DNA from 2 places in the Paenibacillus sp. FSL L8-0470 genome. Region 2 is predicted to be linked to the other one. Evidence: riboswitches for the same ligand, from Rfam matches in the RefSeq annotation. Region 2 holds a riboswitch; the other holds the start of a gene.
The links. Region 2 has a riboswitch for S-adenosylmethionine ahead of metA (homoserine O-acetyltransferase MetA). Riboswitches for the same ligand answer to the same signal wherever they lie in the genome.
Positions count from the first base shown of each region.

Region 1: another riboswitch for S-adenosylmethionine. It lies ahead of NST99_RS28125 (methionine ABC transporter ATP-binding protein); the one in region 2 lies ahead of metA (homoserine O-acetyltransferase MetA).

Region 1 is NZ_JBBOZM010000001.1:6,173,009-6,178,971, reverse strand. It holds gene NST99_RS28135 (UbiD family decarboxylase) at 1-711, shown strand, start outside; gene NST99_RS28130 (Cthe_2314 family HEPN domain-containing protein) at 856-1,596, shown strand; SAM riboswitch class I at 1,686-1,828, shown strand; gene NST99_RS28125 (methionine ABC transporter ATP-binding protein) at 1,928-2,944, shown strand; gene NST99_RS28120 (methionine ABC transporter permease) at 2,983-3,612, shown strand; gene NST99_RS28115 (MetQ/NlpA family ABC transporter substrate-binding protein) at 3,665-4,543, shown strand; gene NST99_RS28110 (NifU family protein) at 4,768-5,016, opposite strand; gene NST99_RS28105 (YuzB family protein) at 5,099-5,353, shown strand; gene NST99_RS28100 (NAD(P)/FAD-dependent oxidoreductase) at 5,389-5,963, opposite strand, start outside.
Region 2 is NZ_JBBOZM010000001.1:2,032,693-2,038,655, forward strand. It holds gene NST99_RS09275 (ROK family protein) at 1-338, shown strand, start outside; gene NST99_RS09280 (HRDC domain-containing protein) at 547-1,563, shown strand; gene NST99_RS09285 (immunity 53 family protein) at 1,780-2,076, shown strand; gene corA (magnesium/cobalt transporter CorA) at 2,173-3,108, opposite strand; SAM riboswitch class I at 3,534-3,667, shown strand; gene metA (homoserine O-acetyltransferase MetA) at 3,786-4,703, shown strand; gene NST99_RS09300 (PLP-dependent transferase) at 4,769-5,947, shown strand.

The DNA of each region.
Region 1 (5,963 bases), 4.1 Mb from region 2:
TCGCTGGCAGCCGCCGTTGTGCGTGAAAGCTATTCGCGCGAAGCGCTGGCCTCGGCTTTTCGCATTCTGGGAGAAGGCCAGCTGTCTTTGACCAAATTTCTGCTGCTGACGAATGAGCCGGTGGATCTTTGCGATTTCCCCAAGCTGCTGGAGACGGTACTGGAGCGTTTCGATCCGAAAACTGATCTGGTTGTGCTGAATAATACGGCTCAAGATACCTCTGATTATACTGGACAGCAGCTGAATCGCGGCAGTAAAGGCATAATGATGGGAACCGGCTCCCCGGTTCGGGTCCTTCCCCGTATCTATAATGAGGGAGTGCTTCCCGGAATTACCGGCGTTGTTCCTTATTGCGGAGGATGTTTAACGGTATCGGGTGCATCCTATATAGACGACCCTGAGCTTCCGCTGAGACTGATCGCCGAACTGCGCCAGAACGAAACGGAATGGCCGCTCGTCATCCTGGTGGATCACGCCGCTGAAACTGCTCAGACGCAAACCTCCTTTCTGTGGACTGTGTTCACCCGGTTTAATCCGGCGAGCGATATTTACGCAGAATCCGAGGTTAACCGCCATCACATTGGCTATAAGCTGCCGATTGTTATCGACGCCCGCATGAAGCCCGATTATCCGGATGAGCTGGAACCATGCGGGGATATTGTGAAGGTGGTCGACCAAAACTGGAGGAACTATTTCCCGATGCTCACATAACTAAGCGAATGCTTCCGATGTTAGTTTTGTACGAAGAAGAATCAGGAAGAATTGCTCACATAACTAAGCGAATGCTTCCGAAGCGAGTTTTGTACGAAGTAGATTCAGGATGTAATGCTTACAAAACTTTAAGGAGGACAAAACATGCTGCGGATATTACTGGGAGAACCGCCGCGCGAGAACGGCGGTGTACTGGCTGAAGCCATGGACAACATGGCGAAGCTTGCAGCGATGCTGCGCAAGGAGATGAACGCGCATGAGGACCACGACCATGAATACCGCAAGCTGGAGATATGGACGCGCGGGCTGATTTCCTCCCTGGACGAGTTGGAGCAAAGCTGGTTCGCGGCAGCCTTTTACAGGAAATTGGTTGTTGCCGGTTATATGGATGATATGACGGTGATCGAGCAGGGCGATTATGCCCGGTACGTTTATTTTTATAAAAACGGCTTTATTCGTGTCTTCTCACTGCTGGACAAGCTTGGAACTGTATTGAACAGTCTGTATAATCTCAACACGACCAAGGTCAAAGCCCATTTCTCGTATTTCACCGTGCTGCGGCAATTTCAATTGCTCAAAGCGCATGCGCCGCTGGCGGAAGAACTGGAGAATATCAAGAACTCTTACCGGGAGCCGCTGCAGAATCTGCGTAAACGCCGCAACGCCGAAATTCATTATATGAATGCAGAAATGCAGGATGATCTCTGGCAAAGACATCAAGGGCTGCATGACAAAATTCAGCTTGAAGATTTGGACAGTCATCTGGAGGATTTAAAGCAGTGCCTTGAGATGGTGTGCAAATCTTTAAGCGCTTCGTTCCGTTACAGCAATGAGCAGTGGCGTAAAAACGCGGCAGCCTTGAAAGCAAGAGACGGCTCTAAGTAAAACTTTCCCTTTGACAAAAAACCTGAAACTTACTATACTTAGGCATGCATTCGTTTCTCACAGAGAACGGCAACTAATTTCATATCATAATCTTATCGAGAGCGGCGGAGGGATAGGCCCGATGAAGCCCGGCAACCGATTTGTGTAATACGCGTCAACCCGCGTTTTAGATGAATGTCATGGTGCTAATTCCTACAATACCGCGTGGTTTGCGGTCTTTGGCAGATGAGAAGGCATTGTTAATAAACGCACAGGGCCTCTTGCGATCTGCAATCGATCGTAAGAGGTCTTTTTGATGTTATAGAAAGAAATAAAGAGAGGGGGACATCAATTGATAGAGCTAAAAGGTTTAACCAAGGTCTACGGAAAAGGCAGCAAGGCCGCTACAGCGCTCTGGGATCTGAACCTGTCCATCAAAAAAGGTGAGGTTTTTGGAGTAATCGGTCATTCCGGAGCGGGAAAAAGCACCCTAATCCGATGCATTAACCTGCTGGAGCGTCCGACAGAGGGTGAGGTATGGGTGAACGGTGTGGATCTGACGGCGCTGAATCAGAGGCAATTGCAGGAGCAGCGGCGCAAAATCGGAATGATTTTTCAGCATTTCAATCTGCTCACTTCGGCTACAGTATACGATAATATCGCTTTTCCGCTGCGGCTGATGGGCACTCCGGGAAAAGAAATTGACCATAAAGTGAAGGAACTGATAACACTGGTTGGTCTCGAACAACATCTGAACAAATATCCTGCCCAGCTGTCCGGTGGACAGAAGCAGCGGGTGGGCGTGGCCCGTGCCTTGGCTAGTGATCCCGATGTGCTGCTATGCGACGAAGCGACCTCAGCGCTGGATCCGCAGACAACAGATTCCATTCTGCGTTTGCTGCTCGATATCAACAAGCGATTTAATCTGACCATTGTGCTGATTACGCATGAAATGCATGTTATACAGAGCATCTGTGACCGGGTCGCAGTCATTCATGGCGGCGGTATTATCGAGCAGGGGAATGTTGCAGAGGTATTCCTAAAGCCCAAGCATGAAGTAACCAAGGAATTTATCCGTAGTGAAACTCAGCAGGACGGGCCTCTTCGGGCGGCCATTGATGCGGTGAACGGTGAATTCGGCAAGGCCGTCAAGATTACCTTTTTGGGACAAAAAACGTACGAGTCTACCTTGTCCCATGTGGCCCGCGATACCGGAGTCAACTTTGCGATTTTGCAGGGGACAATCTCCACAATTAAAGATGTGCCTTACGGCCAGCTGATTGTCCGTTTTGAAGGGTCTCCTGAAGCGGTTGAAGCCACAATCGCCGAGTTAACGGCGCAGGGGCTTGATGTGGAGGTGATTTCATAGTGGGCGGATTGAATTTTAATACGATTAATTGGGAAGAAATGCTTGATGCATCAGTGGCTACACTAAAAATGTTGGCATTTTCCGGAATATTCACAATTATTCTTGGTTTACCACTCGGAATTGTGTTATATTTATGGGGAAGATCAAATAACATTGTTATCAGGGTTATTTACTCGGCATTATCGCTGCTTGTAAACATCCTGCGTTCCGTTCCATTTCTTATTCTAATGGTAGCATTGATTCCTTTCAGCAAGTCAATTATGGGGACTTCGATAGGCGTGCTCGGTACAATTCCGGCGCTGGTCATCGGTGCGGCTCCGTTTTTTGCCAGGCTGGTAGAGACAGCACTGCGTGAGGTTGACCGGGGCGTGATTGAAGCAGCACAAGGAATGGGAGCTTCCACAGGGCAGATCGTTATGCGTGTACTTTTGCCCGAGGCTCGTCCAGGCTTGCTTGCCGGAGTGACCATCACTCTCGTTACGCTCGTTTCCTATACCGCGATGTCGGGTATGATCGGCGGCGGCGGTCTTGGTGACCTGGCAATCCGCTACGGTTATTACCGGTATGAGAAAGAAGTTATGATTATCTCCGTAGTGCTGATGGTTATACTAGTTCAGCTGCTGCAAATGGCCGGAGACCGGCTGGTCAAATTTTTTACCCGGAAATAAGGTACGTCCATATATAGCCTTATTCATACACTTAATAAAGGGGGATTTACAGATGAAGAAAGTACTGCTCACATTTTTCAGTTTGACCTTGGTATTGGTGCTGGCTGCTTGCGGCAACAATAACAATACCAATAACGTGGCTAATTCCGCCGCAACGAATGCACCAGTAACAGATGCTTCTGCAGAGCCAACGACCGAACCAGCTGCAGAACCTGTAACCCTCGTGGTCGGCGCATCTCCTGTGCCGCATGCTGAAATTCTCAAGGCTATCGCTCCGCTGCTTGAAGCACAAGGCATCAAGCTGGAAATCAAAGAATTTACAGACTATATCCTGCCGAACACACAGCTTGCCGAAAAGGCACTGGATGCGAACTTCTTCCAGCACAAGCCTTACCTTGATGACCAGAACAAAAAGAACGGCTCGGAACTGGTATCGGTAACTGCTGTTCACGTTGAACCTTTCGGCGCTTATTCCAAAAAAATCAAATCGATTGATGAACTGGCTGACGGCGCGAAAGTAGCCATTCCGAACGATGCCACCAACGGTGGACGCGCACTGATCCTGCTGGCCAAAAACGGTCTGATCACCTTGAAAGACGACACTAATATTACTTCCACCAAAGCGGATATTACCGAAAACAAAAAGAAACTTGAGATCATTGAATTGGATGCAGCAATGCTGCCACGCCAGCTTGATGAAGTGGATATTGCTCTGATCAACACCAACTTTGCACTTGAAGCGGGCCTTGTTCCAACCAAAGATGCATTGTTCATTGAAGGAGCAGATTCCCCTTACGCCAACCTGCTGGTATCCCGTCCTGATAACAAGGATTCCGATGCTATCCAGAAACTGGCTGCAGCTTTGAACTCTGCGGAAGCTAAAGCATTTATCGAAGAGAAATACGAAGGTGCGATTATCCCTGCATTTTAAGCTAGTGCCTTAGCCGACTTAACAGATTACAACGAAAACCCCCGCATGCCAGAAAAAGGCATGCGGGGGTTTTTAGCACTCCGGTTGTTGCGAAATGTGAAATCCTCTATAATATATATAACAAGTGGAAACGATAATTTATAGTGTAAAGCCTATAAGTTCTTATACTTCAAAAAAATCCCGGGTCTTCTTCTCAGAAGATCCGGGATCGGTATCAAACGGGATTAGAATACTTGAACAACTTCTTCTACGCCTTCTACTTCTTCAAGGAGGGCGCGTTCGATCCCGGCTTTCAACGTGATCGTGGAGCTGGGGCAACTGCCGCAGGCACCCATAAGCTTCAACTTAACAATGCCGTCTTCAACATCGATCAGTTCGACGTCACCGCCATCGCGCTGCAGGAACGGACGAAGTTTATCGAGCACTTCCAGTACTTCATCATACATGGTGGTGCTTTGTACATTCTCACTCATTTCTCAATCACTCCTTTCGTAAGTTCATTATAGTACAAAAAGTTAAAAAATAAAATGGTTAGTGCAGAATAGGGAGAGCATCATGAGACCAATTATTGAATTTTGTGCCAGTAATATTGGCCATGGCACGGAACCGCTGAAACAAAAGCTGGAACAAAATCCGGAATACGATGTAATTGAATACGGTTGTCTGAACAACTGCGGCGAGTGCTACCTGCAGCCATTCGCCATGGTTGACGGCGAAATTATTGAAGCAGCTTCTCCGGAGGAACTGGAAGCAGCTATCGAGGCCGCAATTAAGGAACAGGAAGCATGGGACAATCTGGAACTGGACTAGCCAAAGGCTAGTCCTATCCTTGGCCTACCCTTAACTTAACCCAAAGGCCGTTTGGACATCCAAAGTACGCCGCTTTTCAGCAGACGGGGGACACGTCCCATGACGGAGCGGCGGCCCATCAGCCCGAAACCGGCATGTTTGCCCAGGGAACCAAGCGTTCCCTTCAGCTTGATCGCATGGAGCTTCGGCGTTTCGCCGCGCCACAGCGCCTGAAGGATATGTGCTACCTGTTCCCCTTGCGCTCCGGCTGCCTGGGCACTTGGAGCGAATGGAAGGCTGGCGCAGTCGCCGAGCACGTACACTTCCGGATAATCCGCTATATTGTAATATTGGTCCAGCATGATCCGGCCACTCCGGTCTTTCGCTACTTCGAGCTGCTGGACTACCCGGACCGGCTGAATTCCGGCGGTCCATACAGTAACATCAGCAGGAATAGCCTGGGTGCCATTGTAGATGGCATCCTTTTCTACATGAGATACGGAAATTTTGCCTAGCGTCTCGACATGGTGTTCGCTGAACCATTCTTCCACATACTTGGACAGCTTCGCCGGAAAAGCCGACAGCACCCGTTCCCCGCGATCCAGTATAGAAATATTCAGGTCAGGACGGC
Region 2 (5,963 bases):
CAGGTCCGGCGATCGGCAGCCGTTGGGGCCAGCCGGCAGGCGAGCTGCCTGCGGATCACCCGGCCTGGGCCATGGAGGCCCATTATCTGGCGCATGCACTAATGAATTATGTGCTTATTCTGTCTCCGCAGAAGATCGTTATGGGCGGCGGTGTCATGAAGCAAAGTCAGCTGTTCCCGTTAATCCATGCCAAGCTGCAAGAGCTGCTGGGAGGTTATGTGCAGCATCCTGCGCTAAATGAAGGCATCGGCAACTATGTTGTTTCACCACAGCTCGGAGACAATGCCGGACTGTCCGGAGCGCTTGGATTAGCCAAAATGGCATTGGACAGAGCCTAACACAAAAAGAGATTGACTGTTCGGCAATCTATGGTATCCTAGGATTTAACAGTATAGCATTTAAGAGGGAGCACCTCTTTCACGTTCAGCGTGAGAGAGGTGCTTTTTGTGCGTTCAAGGGTCTGTATAGCAGCCGTGCTCTATAGATCGGAAGCTCCGGCGTTGACGCGATCATGCTTGCTGTAAGACGAGGAAGGTAGGGATCGGGATGCAGATCGTATTTATGAACCGGTTGTCGAGAATGTCAGGGGCAGACCAGGAGGCGTTTGCCCAGCTATGGATTGGCGAGGAAGAAGGCATTTGGAGTCTGGGCTGGCGCGATTTTTCCGGTGCCGAGGAGCTGAGCGACAACATTTGGTATGAGGGCGGCTCATGGAATGAGATGTTATGTGTATACAGGCATGAGCTGGCGGTAAAGATGGGGGACGGCTACCGTCCGTTAATCGACGGTGCATTCCATGAAGAAGAGGGTCTGAACAGCCGTAATCAGGAGCAGCTCAAGCTGCAGCATTACAGCGAACAGCACGCCAACGAAGCCATTTATGAGGAGCTCTGCGCCTGGCGCAGGGGCAGAGCATCCAGTGAACGCAAAGCGCCTTATATTCTGGCCAGTAACCGTCTGCTGCGGATGCTTAGCGCATTTCTTCCCCGCACGCGGGAGGAACTGCTGCAAATCCCGGGGGTCGGCGAGGGTAAGGCTTTGCAATACGGGGCCGAATGGCTGAACATTACTTCGGGAGCTTCGCGTGATCACAGTTATCCGCTGAGCTGGGTCAACGAGGCTGTTGAAGAGGAGGCCTTCAGCTCATGGCTTTATAAGCAGAAAGAGCTTAAGTACAAGAAACAGCTGGAACGGCTGCGGCTGCGGCGCATAGTGCTACAGGGAATTGAAAACGGCCTGGGAATGGAACAGCTCAAAACGACGAGCGGCGTTAGCCGCCGTGAAGTGCTCGAAGCGGTAGAAGAACTGGAGAAGGACGGATATTCCGTGGAGAAGCTGATTGAGCTGGAACTACAGGGAATCTCACCAAACGAGCAGGACAGTATATGGACCGCCTATGAACTGTTGGGCGATTCATTCCTGAAGCCTGTGCTGTATAAAGCGTACGGAGAGGAATTTTCACCTGTCGAAGGGCTCGATATGTATTATGAACGGCTGCGGCTGATCCGGATCCGTTTCCGGCGCGGTACGGAGAACGGAGTGGAAATGGCTACGGGGTTTTAGAATAAGGCTTTCGATGCCAAGGCGAAATGGAGTTGCCTAAGCGAAAGAATTGTAGCTAAGCGGGATTCCTCCCTTGCAGGAGAGAGTTCCGCTTAGGTTTTTTTCGATTTGTATTACAAAATATGCAAACAGGGTAATGGACATTAACCTTTAGGCAGATGATCAAAGGGAATTTGCGGATTGCCGCTGAACATATTCTGGATTGGAGCTGTATATATGAATGTTTTACAATGGCTTGAAGAGTGGTATTCACGGCAATGTGACGGAGATTGGGAACACAGCCAGGTTGTCAGTATTACGACACTTGATAATCCCGGGTGGTCTGTTGACATTTTTTTGGGAGGAACCGAACTGGAGGATAAAGGTTTTGAACTGCTGAATATTGACAGGTCGGATGTCGACTGGGTATACGGCAAGGTAAGCGATAATATTTTCCAGGGAAGAGGAGGAGTGAACAATTTAGAAGAGATCCTACAAATATTTCAGCAATGGGCAATGCTTAACGAAGATTAGAATAGATGCTATTCAGCTTCTTCTGAACAAAAAGACGAAGGCTTCCATTCCCTTGCGGTAACGGTGCCTTCGCCTAGCGTATTCGTCCGTTGTTGTTCATAGCCAATCCTTTTTGCGGAAAACAAACAGCATCCCGCAGCCGAGCGTCACCATAACGGCAATAACGCCATAGTAGCCGTACTCTGAATGGGTCTCGGGAATATTGTCAAAGTTCATCCCGTAGATCCCGGTAATTACGGTCAGCGGCATGAATATCGTTGTAATGGCTGTAAATACTCTCATAATTTCGTTGGCACGGTTGGCAATACTCGATTGGTACGCCTCGCGTAAGTTGCCCATAAGATCGCGGTAGGTCTCGAAGGTTTCAGAGATTTTGACCGCATTTTCATAAATGTCGCTAAAATACTTCTGCAGCTGGTCATCAATCAGGCGGAGGTCTTTTTTATTTAGGGTGTTGATAACCTCTTTCTGCGGTCCAAGCATCTTCTTCAACCAGAGTATTTCGCTGCGCAGACCGATAATCTCGCTAAGATGCGATTTCTTGGTATGCATAAGGATATCCTCCTCCAGCTTCTCAATCCGCACTTCAATCCGGTCGCCGACGGAAAAATAGTTATCCACGACAGTGTCGATCAGATGGTACAGGAAGCGGTCCGGCTCGCTGACCTCCTGCTCCCACAGGATGGGTTTCAGCACACGCAGTTCATGGATCTTTTGTTTGGTGACGGTAATAATGTAATGTCTGCCGAGAAACACGTTCAGTGCACGAAGGAAAATCTCCTCGTCATCGAAACGGATGCTGTTGACAACTATAAAATAATGGCTTTCATAAATTTCAATCTTCGGGCGCTGCTCCTCTTCGCTGAGGCAATCCTCAACGGCCAGGTCATGCAGATTGTATAAGGGCTGAAGCAGCTCCAAATCCTCAATATCCGCATCAATCCAGTAGAAGCCCTCTGTAGGGGCTGTCAGTGTTTCTTCAATATCCTCAATAGTTGTAAAAACTCCTGCGTTCACCTGCCGAATTTTCATCTGATTCACTCCTTCTGTCCCCAGTCTTCTCCAGGGATATGCTAATTAAAGCACAGAGAAAAAAATCAGCTTGGCCGGTGGTACAATCAACGAATAAGGCCAAATGACGTTTCGAGAGCATGAAGAAGAACTGCTCCCGCCGCCGGCAAGCTGATGTTAATCCTGTGTGGTAGCTCACTTTGCACGCTTAACTGCGCACCCGGGTCGCCTTCCATTCTTCTCTCACCTCTTCTTTTCGTCATTTATAGTATGAAACACTTGTCTAGTATAACGCCGGGGTATGCCTCTTTCAAGCAAAATTCTTTTCACTTTCAGGGGCTCTTTAGCATTGTATGGGCTTGACGAAAAGGAGGTTCATGATTTAAAGTGAATTTTAAGAAAAACAACGTTTGACATTTTAGATTTTTCTAACTGAATACAGCTAAATCTTATCAAGAGCAGGTGGAGGGACTAGCCCGATGAAACCCGGCAACCGGCGTGTGAACGCACGGTGCTAATTCTTGCGGAAGCTTTGCAGGGGATATTTGAATCCCGGCAGAAGTTCTCTGGCAGATGAGAGAGGCGCATATGACTGCAAATCTATGACCTTTCTCGCCCGAGAAAGGTCTTTTTTGGTTGTATTTTAAACACAAGCCGTATTAGCGGCACTCAAATTCAGTTAAGGAGTGGACACAACAATGCCAATTAAAATTCCCGACAGCTTGCCGGCCAAAGAGGTATTATCCGGGGAGAATATCTTTGTAATGGATGAAAGCCAGGCCTTCCACCAGGACATCCGCCCCTTGAGAATCGCTATTCTGAATTTAATGCCGACTAAGGAAACAACCGAAACGCAGCTGCTGCGCCTAATCGGAAACTCGCCGCTTCAGGTTGATGTGATTCTGCTGCATCCCAGCTCCCATACCTCCAAGAACACTTCGGCAGAGCACTTGAAGAGCTTTTATAAAACCTTTGACGAAATCAGCCACCGCCGTCTGGATGGATTAATTGTTACCGGCGCCCCGGTAGAACAGATGGAGTTCGAGGATGTGAACTACTGGGAAGAGCTGAAAGAAATCTTCGAATGGAGCAAACACAACGTTACTTCGACCATGCATATCTGTTGGGCTGCCCAGGCAGGACTGTATCACCACTTTGGAGTGCACAAGGTTAGCTTGGACGAGAAATGCTTCGGAGTTTTCCCGCACACCCTGAGCCATAATAACGTCAAGCTGCTGCGCGGATTTGACGAAGTGTTCCATGTTCCACATTCCCGCCATACCGACATATCCCGTGAGGATATCCTCGCTAATCCGGATCTGCAGATTCTGGCCGAATCGGAGGAAGCCGGAATTTATCTGGTAGCGACACATGACGGCAGACAGATTTTCGTTACCGGTCATTCTGAATATGATCCTTTTTCCCTCAAATGGGAGTATGACCGGGATGCAGCCAAGGGGATGGATGTCGCACTGCCGAAGCATTACTATCCAAAGGATGATCCGCAGCGCACACCGCCGGCCGTCTGGCGGGCCCATGCCAACTTATTGTTTGCCAATTGGCTCAATTACTATGTATACCAGGAGACCCCTTACGATATTGGTCCGATTATTTAAAAGAGAAGACGTTAGCTGCTTCACACCATATAGAAATGATTACACCACATTTAGGAGGCTTACAGATGGACGAGAAACTTAGGATTGAAAGCAGACTGGCGCAAATTGGCTCACAGGAAGATCCCGCTACAGGGGCAGTAAATTATCCGATTTATAATGCAACGGCATTCCGCCACCCTAGACTCGGACAAAGCACAGGTTTTGACTACAGCCGCACCAAAAGCCCAACCCGCTCCGTGCTGGAAGAGGCGGCTGCGGAGCTGGAATCAGGAGACGCCGGCTTTGCCTGCAGCTCCGGGATGGCTGCGCTGACCACAGTGTTTGCACTGTTCGGGCATGGTGACCATCTGGTGGTCTCGCTGGATCTGTACGGGGGCACATACCGGCTGCTGGAGCGGATTCTGTCCAAGTACGGGATCACAGCCTCCTATGTGGATACAAACGATCTTGATGCGCTGGAAGCGGCGCGCCTTCCGAATACGAAGGCTGTATTTATTGAAACCCCGACCAATCCGCTGATGATGATTACGGATGTGTCAGCCGTGTGTACGTGGGCCCGCCGGCAAGGACTACTCACAATCGTAGACAATACGCTGCTTACCCCGTTCTTCCAGCGTCCGCTGGAGCTCGGCGCGGATATTATTGTCCATAGTGCCACCAAATATCTGGGCGGCCATAACGATGTCCTTGCGGGTCTTATCGTTACCAAGGGCACCGAGCTGTCGGCAGAAATGGCCATTCTGCATAACTCTCTGGGTGCCGTACTTGCACCAAATGACAGCTACCAGCTGATGAAAGGCATGAAGACGCTGGCCCTGCGTATGGAGCGGCATGAGAGCAATGCGCTGGAATTGGCTCATTATCTGCTGGAGCACCCGGCTATTGCAGAGGTATTCCATCCGGGGTTGCCTGATCACCCGGGCTACGAAATTCAGAACCGCCAGTCCTCGGGCAACACCGGGATCTTCTCCTTTAAGGTAAAAGACGCCAGATATGTGGAGCCGCTGCTCCGCCATATCCGCCTGATCGCCTTCGCCGAAAGCCTGGGCGGTGTCGAGTCGCTGATGACCTATCCGGCGGTGCAGACCCATGCCGACATTCCGGTCGAAATTCGCGATGCCGTAGGCGTGGATGACCGCCTGCTGCGCTTCTCTGTCGGAATAGAGCATGTGAATGATCTGAAGAGCGATCTCAGCCAGGCGCTGGAAGCAGCGCGGATCGAGCTTGAGGAAGCTGCGAATTAAAGAAAAGCAGACGGAT